3 regions of the Paenibacillus sp. D51F genome follow, and region 1 is predicted to be linked to each of the others. Evidence: a T-box and tRNA genes for the amino acid it is inferred to sense, from the RefSeq annotation. Region 1 holds a T-box; the other regions hold tRNA genes.
What was found. The T-box of region 1 lies ahead of leuS (leucine--tRNA ligase). A T-box ahead of a tRNA ligase gene usually reads a tRNA of that ligase, here a tRNA-Leu.
Positions count from the first base shown of each region.

Region 2: it encodes a tRNA-Leu, which carries the amino acid that the T-box ahead of leuS (leucine--tRNA ligase) is inferred to sense. The anticodon was not compared.
Region 3: it encodes a tRNA-Leu, which carries the amino acid that the T-box ahead of leuS (leucine--tRNA ligase) is inferred to sense. The anticodon was not compared.

Region 1 covers NZ_JBKFAO010000001.1:564,120-567,398, reverse strand. The annotation lists gene ACLBWT_RS02680 (GNAT family N-acetyltransferase) at 1-435, shown strand, start outside; gene ACLBWT_RS02675 (3-ketoacyl-ACP reductase) at 762-1,484, opposite strand; T-box leader at 1,666-1,907, shown strand; gene leuS (leucine--tRNA ligase) at 1,975-3,279, shown strand, end outside.
Region 2 covers NZ_JBKFAO010000002.1:280,848-284,126, reverse strand. The annotation lists gene ACLBWT_RS04965 (xanthine phosphoribosyltransferase) at 1-22, shown strand, start outside; gene ACLBWT_RS04960 (hypothetical protein) at 110-439, shown strand; gene ACLBWT_RS04955 (hypothetical protein) at 585-788, shown strand; gene ACLBWT_RS04950 (hypothetical protein) at 821-1,276, shown strand; tRNA gene ACLBWT_RS04945 (tRNA-Leu) at 1,374-1,460, shown strand; gene ACLBWT_RS04940 (chromate transporter) at 1,803-3,014, shown strand; gene ACLBWT_RS04935 (response regulator transcription factor) at 3,252-3,279, shown strand, end outside.
Region 3 covers NZ_JBKFAO010000001.1:346,198-349,476, forward strand. The annotation lists gene ACLBWT_RS01680 (DUF2642 domain-containing protein) at 1-145, opposite strand, end outside; gene ACLBWT_RS01685 (hypothetical protein) at 510-959, opposite strand; tRNA gene ACLBWT_RS01690 (tRNA-Leu) at 1,646-1,779, opposite strand; gene ACLBWT_RS01695 (hypothetical protein) at 2,892-3,279, shown strand, end outside.

The DNA.
Region 1 (3,279 bases):
AACATGGTTCCCTGGGTCATCGCGAAGGATCCGGCGGACTTCGCCGGGATGGTGGATTGGCTGGGGAAAAACAGCGCCGGCATCGGACTTCCGGAGGGCTGGGTGCCGGATTCGACGTTCTGGCTCGTCGATGAGACCGAGCGAGTGCTCGGAGCCGTCAACATCCGTCATGGCCTGACGCCGTTTCTGCTGACGAGCGGCGGTCATATCGGCTATGGCATCCGGCCTTCCGAGAGGCGCAAGGGCTATGCGACGGAGCTGTTGAGGCTGGCGCTGGAGAAGACATCCGAGCTCGGCATCGCCAAGGTGCTGGTCGTATGCGACCGCTCCAACGAGGCTTCGGCGAAGACAATCTTGAACAACGGGGGAGTGGAGGATGCTCCGCATACCGAGGAGAACGGGAATGTTGTTCGGAGATTCTGGATCGGCAGATAACTTCGTTCAGCCCTGTCTGAATGGACTCCGGAACTTCAAGCATGGAGCTGCCGAGAGGCTCTACGTGGACAGCCGTGTTGCCCGAGGCCGCATACGGCTTCGTCTTGCCTGTCCCGAGGGAGATCGAGTCGTCCGCCATCTCATCCTTACCGTCGATTATCGAACGATGGCTATGCTTTCATACGGGGACGAAAGCAGCAATGGGATGCGGATGAGAACCGGAGGCTCCGGATTCGGAAGCTTCCCCTTTTGCATTGCTGAAGCCAACAGCTTCCGAAACACCAAAAAGCCGGCATTCCTAGGGAATGCCGGCTAGTCTTTTGGAATCAAGGATTGGTCGTCCAGATGCCTGCGGTCTTGATGAATACGCGGTCCGGCAGCTTGAGCGTGGCGACGATCAGCTCGGCGACGTCCTCCGGCTGCAGGATGTCGTTATCGCTGTCGTTGCCCTTGAGCAGGCCGTTCGCGGAAGCGAGCGGTGTATTGACCGTGCTTGGCGTCAGCGCCGTGACGCGGATGTTCGACTTGCGGACCTCCTGCATGAGCGCCTCGGTGAAGCCCATGACGGCGAACTTGGAGGCGTTGTAGGCGGAGCCTGTCGCGAAGCCGCGCTCGCCTGCAGTGGAGGCAATGTTGAGAATGGCACCGCTTTTGCGCTCCAGCATGGAAGGAAGCACGGCATGGGTGACGTAATAGGTGCCGAACAGATTGATGCGGACGATCCGCTCCCATTCGGCCGGATCCATCTCGGCTACCGTGCCGAAGGTGGCGACTCCGGCGTTGTTGATCAGGACGTCGACGCTGCCCAGCTCATTGGCCAGGCCTTTGGCGGCATCGGCCGCCTCGGAGGCGTCGGAGATGTCGGCGACGGCGTAATGGACGCTTATGCCGTATTGGGAGGTCAGCTCCCTTGCCAGCGATGCCAGTTCGGACTCGGTGCGGGATATCAGGCCCAGATTGACGCCTTCCTTGGCGAGAGCGATCGCGGCCGCACGGCCGATGCCTTTGCCGGCTCCGGTGATGAGGGCCGTCTTATTTTTCAATTCCAATGGAATCTCTCCTGTCTATGTAGAATGGACTTGCACAGCATTTTTATTATATAGGAAGGCTGGATGAGGAACAAATGAAGAAGTCATGAGCGAGCGCCATGATGCGCCGCAGGATTCGACTGCCGTCGACGGCTTCTTGACTCCCGGTCTGCAATCCACTATAATCGGACTTAAATTAGCCATATTGGCGTTGAAGAGGAGCAGTAAGCCGCATCGCGTGGACTTAGAGAGCCGGCATCAGTTGGTGCAAGCCGGACCCGCAGCGTGCCGAATCTCGCCTCGGAGCCGCAAGGTCAATTCCGGATTCGGAGCAGCCTTGCCGCATGGCCCGCGTTAAGGGCTTCATGAGTGGGTGTCCGCGGCAAAGCATGCCGGGCGCCAACTAGGGTGGTACCACGGGAATTCAAACCTCTCGTCCCTAGCGATTAATCGCTGGGACGGGAGGTTTTTTGCGTTTGCGCCCCCGCACAATGAACAGGAGGCATAGGCCATGAGTCAGGAAAGAATCGAAGGACAAGGCTACAACCCCCAGCAGCTGGAGCCGAAGTGGCAGCAGCATTGGGATGAGCATAAGACGTTCCGCACGGAGGAGGACTCGATCAAGCCGAAATTCTTTGCGCTGGACATGTTTCCGTATCCATCGGGGGCGGGTCTGCATGTAGGCCATCCGGAAGGCTTCACGGCGACGGATATTATTTCCCGCTACAAAAGAATGAAAGGATACAACGTGCTGCATCCGATGGGCTGGGACGCCTTCGGCCTGCCGGCAGAGCAGCATGCTCTCGATACCGGCGAGCACCCGCGCGACATCACGGTGAAGAACATCAACAACTTCCGCCGCCAGATCAAGTCGCTCGGCTTCTCGTACGACTGGGACCGCGAGATCAGCACGACCGATCCGGACTACTACAAGTGGACGCAGTGGATTTTCATCCAGCTCTACAAGAAAGGCCTCGCTTACGTCGCGGAGGTGCCGGTCAACTGGTGTCCGGCTCTGGGCACGGTGCTGGCGAACGAGGAAGTCATCAACGGCCTCAGCGAGCGCGGAAACCATCCGGTCATCCGCAAGCCGATGCGCCAGTGGGTGCTGAGAATTACCGAGTATGCCGAGCGCCTGCTCGAAGATCTGGAGGAGCTGGACTGGTCGGAAAGCATCAAGGACATGCAGCGCAACTGGATCGGCAAATCCGTAGGCGCCGAGGTCGCGTTTGCGGTCGACGGCTCCGACGCGGAGATCCAGGTGTTCACGACCCGTCCGGATACGCTGTTCGGGGCGACCTACTGCGTGCTGGCTCCGGAGCATGAGCTGGTGGACTCCATCACATCGCAGGAACAGAAGGCGGCGGTCGCCGACTATCGCGAAGCGGCTTCCCGCAAGAGCGATCTCGAGCGTACCGATCTGGCCAAGGACAAATCCGGCGTCTTTACGGGAGCTTACGCGGTCAATCCGGTCAGCGGAGCCAAGGTTCCGGTCTGGATCGCGGATTATGTCCTGGCCGGCTACGGCACGGGAGCGATCATGGCCGTGCCGGGCCATGACCAGCGGGACTGGGAATTCGCCAAGCTGTTCGACCTGCCGATCATCGAGGTCGTGCAGGGCGGCAACGTCGAGGTAGAAGCCTTCTCCGGCGATGGACCGCATGTGAACTCTGATTTTCTCGACGGCCTGTCCAACAGCGAGGGCATCGCAGCCATGATCGGCCGTCTGGAAGAGACGGGCAAAGGCCGCGGCAAAACGACGTACCGGCTGCGCGACTGGCTGTTCAGCCGCCAGCGCTACTGGGGCGAGCCGATC
Region 2 (3,279 bases), on a different contig from region 1:
GAACATCGTGTTCGCGGATTGAGCACAACAGCAGCGGGAAATCAACTCTTTTCCCCGATAGGCGTATCCCCTATAATAGGAACAAGATCTTCAAGGGAGGCATAAGGATATGGAAAACGCGAGTTCCGAGTTTTTTGAATCCAAGCTGTCCGATGCCAAAGTCCATTTCGAGCGCGCGCTCGATTGCAAGCATACGGAGTTTGACGATCTCTATCCTTACATGATCGAGCATCCGCAGTTTTTCTGGTATAAGCGCTACGTCGCCTGGTCGGAGCTGCTGACGGTCGTGAAGCTCAGCGAGGAGCTGGGGATGGAGTGGAAGGGCCAGTTCACCGAACGCCAGGCCGACTACATCGGCAAGCGCGTGATGTCTTCCAGGGTTCTGGACGAATGGTTCGAGACCAACGACACCAAGGAGCATGTCGGCAACGCCGAATGAAGCCTGACGGCAACGCCGAATGAAGCATAGAGAGGCCCGGGAGACATGCGGTCAGCCAGTCTTCCGGGGCTTTTTTGCGTCTTAAGGACACGATATGCAAGCTGGAATTGTTTCAACCTAGAGAATGGAGGGTAATTTTATGAACATCGCAAGCGAAGACCTGCTGAACCAATATCGGCTCTCAGGAGAGAAGGTCAGGGTGATCCGGGATGAGATGGAGCAGAACGATGTGCTCGGAATCGTGGTAGCCTGGGATGACGATTCGGTCATGATCCGAAGGCCCAACAAGCGTGTCGTCAAGCTAAGCCGGAGCTACCGGTACGAGCCTGCAGCGGCTCCGCGTTCCTGATCGTCCTCAACAAACGAAGGAGGCGGCGCAACATGTTATGCCCTAACGACCATATGGTCATGAATCATTCGGAGACGGACGGAATCTCGATTCACAAATGCCCGGTATGCGGAAGCGTGCGGCTGACCGGACATGAAGAGGACAAGCTGGCATTCGGAGGAGTGGAGCTGTATCCTTACACTCCCGGTCCTGCGGCTGAGCCTGCGCAGGAGGCCCCGTTCGGCTCGGCGGTCAAGGAAAGCTCCGATCGATCCGGCATTGAAGGAAACGATGCGATTGTTTACGGAGCCCCGGAGCAGTTCGGCAACGGGGCTTCCGATTCCGGCCGATACGGCTATGTGCCGGAGGAGGTTCGGGCAGCGAATACAGATCTGCATATCCAGGCTTATGGAACGCCTCCCGAAGATTTCGGGAGGGTACATGAGAATGCGGGTGGACAAGAGGCAGGAGGCAGCTACGCCTATCAGCCTAGCCCATCCAAAATCTGAATTGCGGAACTTCTTGAACTACATTGACTTGGCTATGACAGCCATGATAATATAATCAACGTTGCAGCGTTTCATCAGCTGTCGAAGCGTTTTACTTGCGGTCATGGCGGAATTGGCAGACGCGCTAGATTCAGGTTCTAGTGTCAGCAATGACGTGGAGGTTCAAGTCCTCTTGACCGCACCACTTTATCAGCAACAGGTTTCTGATCTGCCCGCCAAGGCAGATTGGAGACCTTTTTTCATTTCAAGCTATTGCTCCTCTCTTGGGCAGATGAATGCCGCTTTCATCTTTGTCATTCCGTACGATTTGTCCGCTCCCTGAAGAGACAGCAGGAGTTTACCGCGAATCTGAAGCTCACCGACAAAACAAGAAAGCTGCTTCCATTGTGGCAAAGGAAAAGATAGAATTGGTACGTAAGCCGCGAACCTTATTGGCGTTGGGCTTAGCAACCAAGTCCTTTCTGAAGCGCGCAGCAAGGTTTGTGAGCGGACCAACCGGCAGAACGTCAAGGGGGAAATACAGAAAGTGGAAAAGAATGATGACGCTGTTCAGAATGAGCCTAAAAACCATCCTCGGGCTCTCCTTGAAATATTAGCTGTATCAACAAAACTGGGGCTCACTTCATTCGGAGGGCCGGTTGCTCATCTTGGTTATTTTCATGACGAATACATACGCCGCCGCAAATGGATGGACGAACGGAGCTATGCGGATCTGGTCGCACTGTGTCAGTTTTTGCCCGGTCCTGCCAGTAGTCAGATTGGGATTGGAATCGGCGTTATCCGCGCCGGACTTCTCGGCGGACTGACTGCTTGGCTTGGCTTTACGCTGCCATCGGTCATTGTACTGGTACTGTTCGCCTTCCTTTTGAAGGGATTTGATATCGGCAGCTCTGGATGGATTCATGGTCTTAAAATCGTCGCTGTAGCCATTGTTGCACAAGCCATACTTGGAATGGGAAAAAAACTCGCTCCAGATCGAAACAGGGCGACTATCGCTATTATTGTTGCATCCGTCTCGCTCTTGTGGCAGGCTGCTTTTAGTCAGGTCCTGCTTATTGCTTTCGCAGGGATGATTGGAATGATGTTGTTACGAAAAACGGATGTTCCGGAAACAGCGGATCTTACCGTTTCCATCAGCCGCAGCTTTGCTGTCATGTGTTTGGCTGTTTTCTTTGGACTCCTGATTGCCCTGCCGGTTCTTAGACAAGCCTTTGCCGCGGACTGGCTGTCCTTGTTCGATAGCTTTTATAGAGCAGGCTCACTTGTATTTGGCGGAGGCCACGTCGTGCTTCCTTTACTGGAGAGGGAAGTTGTACCGCCGGGGTGGATCGGCGAGACGGATTTTTTAGCCGGATACGGAGCGGCACAAGCGGTGCCAGGACCGTTGTTCACCTTTGCTGGATATTTGGGTGCAATGATTAGCGGGGTCAAGGGGGCCCTGATTGCAACAGCCGCCATTTTTCTGCCTGCTTTTCTTTTGATCGTAGGCGCATTACCCTTTTGGAACTCGTTGCGTAAAAGTCCAAACGTACAAGGGGTGCTCATGGGGATGAACGCAGCGGTCGTCGGCATCTTGTTAGCAGCGCTTTACAACCCGTTGTGGACGACGGCTATTCTGGCTCCCTCTGACTTTGCTCTCGCAACGATTCTGTTTTTGATGCTCGTATTTTGGAAGTTGCCGCCTTGGGTTGCTGTCATTACGGGTGCGATTGGCGGAATGCTGATCGGACATGTTTGAACGATTTTTCCTGTGCTGTTAATAGATCAACGCGGGACGGATCCCGTTTTCTTTTGGGCCTCGAAATGCTACTATGAAATCAAGTTCATAACAGGCAGGAGCCGGATAAACCACATTGTCCCCCCTTTGCGATCGGCGCAAAGGAGGATGGTGGTTTTTTTCATTTAAGCAGGATAGCTCGGCATCCAAGGATGTCGGCATCTTCGAAATGACAGCGTTATCATTGGGGGGCTGACCATGTCGGAAAAAGTATGGTGCGACATTG
Region 3 (3,279 bases), 220 kb from region 1:
CGACCGTTCCTTCAATCCTTCCCCTAGTCGTCTCCAGAATGACGCATTTCCCTTTGATGGACATAAGCGTTTCCACGACATATGGATTCACCGGAAATACTGTGTACATAGGGTTTGTGGCTTGAGGGGAAACCTGCTGAGGCATTTGATAATACACACTCTTCACTCCCATTAGGTTGATACGGCAGTATATGCAGCAGCCTAGCGGAGGTTAACGATTCCTTGGGATTACGGAAACAGTCGCAAGCGATCCCTTACAGCCATTGTCTCATTCCCAGGCGAACTCGCCGACAGCCTTTTTCGTCAGGCGACAAAAACAAAAAACTCCTCTCGAAAGGGAGAGGAGTCATGAACGAGTTCCGTTCTTCGGATCTGATGTGCAGGATCCGAAGCACTATGGCAGTTCGTATAGGCAGCCGAATCATGGATAAAACAATGATCTTGGCAAGGTTTCATCAAGAAGTGCCGAGGACGGGGATCGAACCATTAACTTTTATTAAACAGGTAATTTAAGGTTTCGTACCCAAATCGTTAATTTCAAACTCGATCTTTTTATAGATTTCATCATCAGATCCATATGAGGATATATGTACGAATAGTATGTTATCCTTTGCTATGGTTTTTAGATCCGTCGCTGTATTAGTTTTAAAATCCAAGTTCTTGAGACCCTTTTCAAGTTGTTCATGAGAAGAAAAAACATATACCAAAATACTATTTTTATTTCCATTAAACTTAATATCATACAAGTAAGGAATTGTGTTATTGACTTTGTCCGATTCCTGTTTCCCTTTTGGATCTAGTTCAATTCCCTGAGATTTTAACACTTGTTGAATCGTATTAATTGTCCATACATTATTAGGTTGATTAAGATTTTTTCTTTCTACTTCAGCTTTTTCTTTTGAGCAACCTCCAAGAATAGCCAACAAAAAAACAGATAGAATTAAAAATACTTTTTTCATTTTCCCCCCTCCTTGAGTATACGAATAGAAACGCAACCATTATTAATATAGTTGCATTTATTCATAACCAACTTTAGAGAACATAATTCCACTTTCTCTATTCTGGAGACACTTCAGGCGATGCTTCTGCATTTCGGAAAGTGCTGCAGCCGTAAAACTCGTCCTTAGACCCTTTCGTAGCGAATGGCAGCAAAAATTCGCCGAGGCAAGCTTGATGAGGACCACGTATTATGGGCTAAAAGCGACAGGCATGTTGCGAGGCGGGAATCGTAATTTCGTATTCCATGCCGGGCTAAGAGAACCATTTTACCATACCGTCCCTTCTCAGCAATGGAAAGCTTGGTGCAAGAAGAACGGGTTCCGTGATGTCTCGTTACACGGCCTAAGACACACGAACGCGACTTTACTTGTTGGCCCAGGGGGCATCAATTAAAGAGATCCAACATCAACTGCGCCACTCGACCCCACAAATTACGACACAAAATTATACGCATATAACCAAGCAGTTGTGTCAACGAACGGCCTGAAATTGGGATGCATTCGCCTCCAAACCAGAAACTCGCCCCCAATCAAGTCCCCAAAGACAAAAACGGAATCCAATCCTCGTATACTGTTGACGAACTTCAAATTCCTCGTAAAAAACAAAAACCCCTTATATATCAAGGGATTCAAGTTCAAATCTATTATGCCGAGGACGGGGATTGAACCCGTATGGGGTAGTTACCTACCGCAGGATTTTAAGTCCTGTGCTAACTTTAATAACAAGAACTCGTTGATATGACTGGACTTTTAACTTGCTGTCTTAATTAGCCACACAGGCCCAACCCAAACTAAAGTTCATTTTCAATCAGGTAATCCTGTGAGGCTAATTTATATCCCACTCATATTCAAGACAAAAAGAGCCCATGCTTTACCAGCACAGGCTCTTCCTATAAATCCCTCTTAACTGTATTCTAAGGGTTATAATACTCCTTTGAAGAACTGATGGTTCTTGCTGGTCATTTAGATCCGTCATACATAGAAGAAAATCTAGACCACTCAACATAGCGGATAATTGAGTTTAGCAAAGAATTGCCTAACGAAATGAAAAATGGAATTATAAATTTGCTGGAGAGTTGTTGGAGAGCAAATGAAAGTAAAACATGAAGAACCGGTAACTTAAGATCGGCTCTTTTTATTTCCACACTAGGACCTATAGCAACGTATTTCCATCCATTCTCAAGGCAGATTTCCCTAGCCTTACATATAGAGAGGCATATGGGCTTCCCGAGAATAAGTGATCCAGAAGCATCTTTTGCAAGTAGCCAATGTGTGAGTGCTTGATATTATAGGTCATGATGCATTCTCCTATGATTTATTATGATCAGTTATTGCCTTCTTTACTTTGCCCCTTTAAGTCTGATCTCATCTTTATCAGTATCGTATGAGTCAAAGAAGTCCAGGTTGATCCAGTGTTTTGTACATCTGTTCAATTTGTTCACAACTTGGACTTTCCATTCCATAATCCTCTAGAAGCTTCAAAGCAAAATATATATATTTAAATAAAAATTATAGATGTTCCCTAAATTGTAATATCCTTCATTCTAATTTAAGATTATAGGAGTATTTGCCTAGAGGATAGCGGTAATGGTGGAAGCATATTGAGGAGGTTATATGGTGGGATTAACTTCAATCATTCAACAAGATCACTCATGTATAAGTTGGGATACGACTTTAACCAGTGGAGAGAAAGTAGAAGTTAATATAAAGATCGGAAATGAATATATAGTGCAACCATTGAACCCATTGAAAACTTAAACATAGAGATAGGAAATGTCTAGTTCTCAAATTTGTTGAAGATAAGTTGAGGAACCCAATGACTGTTAGAGTAAAGTTTAAGGATACTGGTCGATCAGGTATTGTAGATATTACTGACCTTCGGGAGATGTAGAGATGACAGCAATAATCAACCAATCAGAAATCAAACTCCAAAGCCTCGTCGATTCCTTCTTCCATCGTATAGGATATAAAGCCTATACCCACATTAAAATCAATATCGAGGACATAAGGACAACCAAAAAGCGACTCCAGATATGGGGTAACAAGCCAGGCATTTACTTCTTCGTCCAGGATAGCATTATCAAGTATGTAGGCCGTGCTACACCACGTATAGGGCTTGCACAGAGGGTATATGAGCACTCTAATGCCTTCGGTGGTCTCGATGGTTGGGACAACGTTATAGGTGATCCTACTGTGACTATTGGTATTTTTACATTTGATGACACAGAAGATTGGCATTGGTTAGCATCACTTGAAGTATTGTTAATGGATCGGCTTAAGC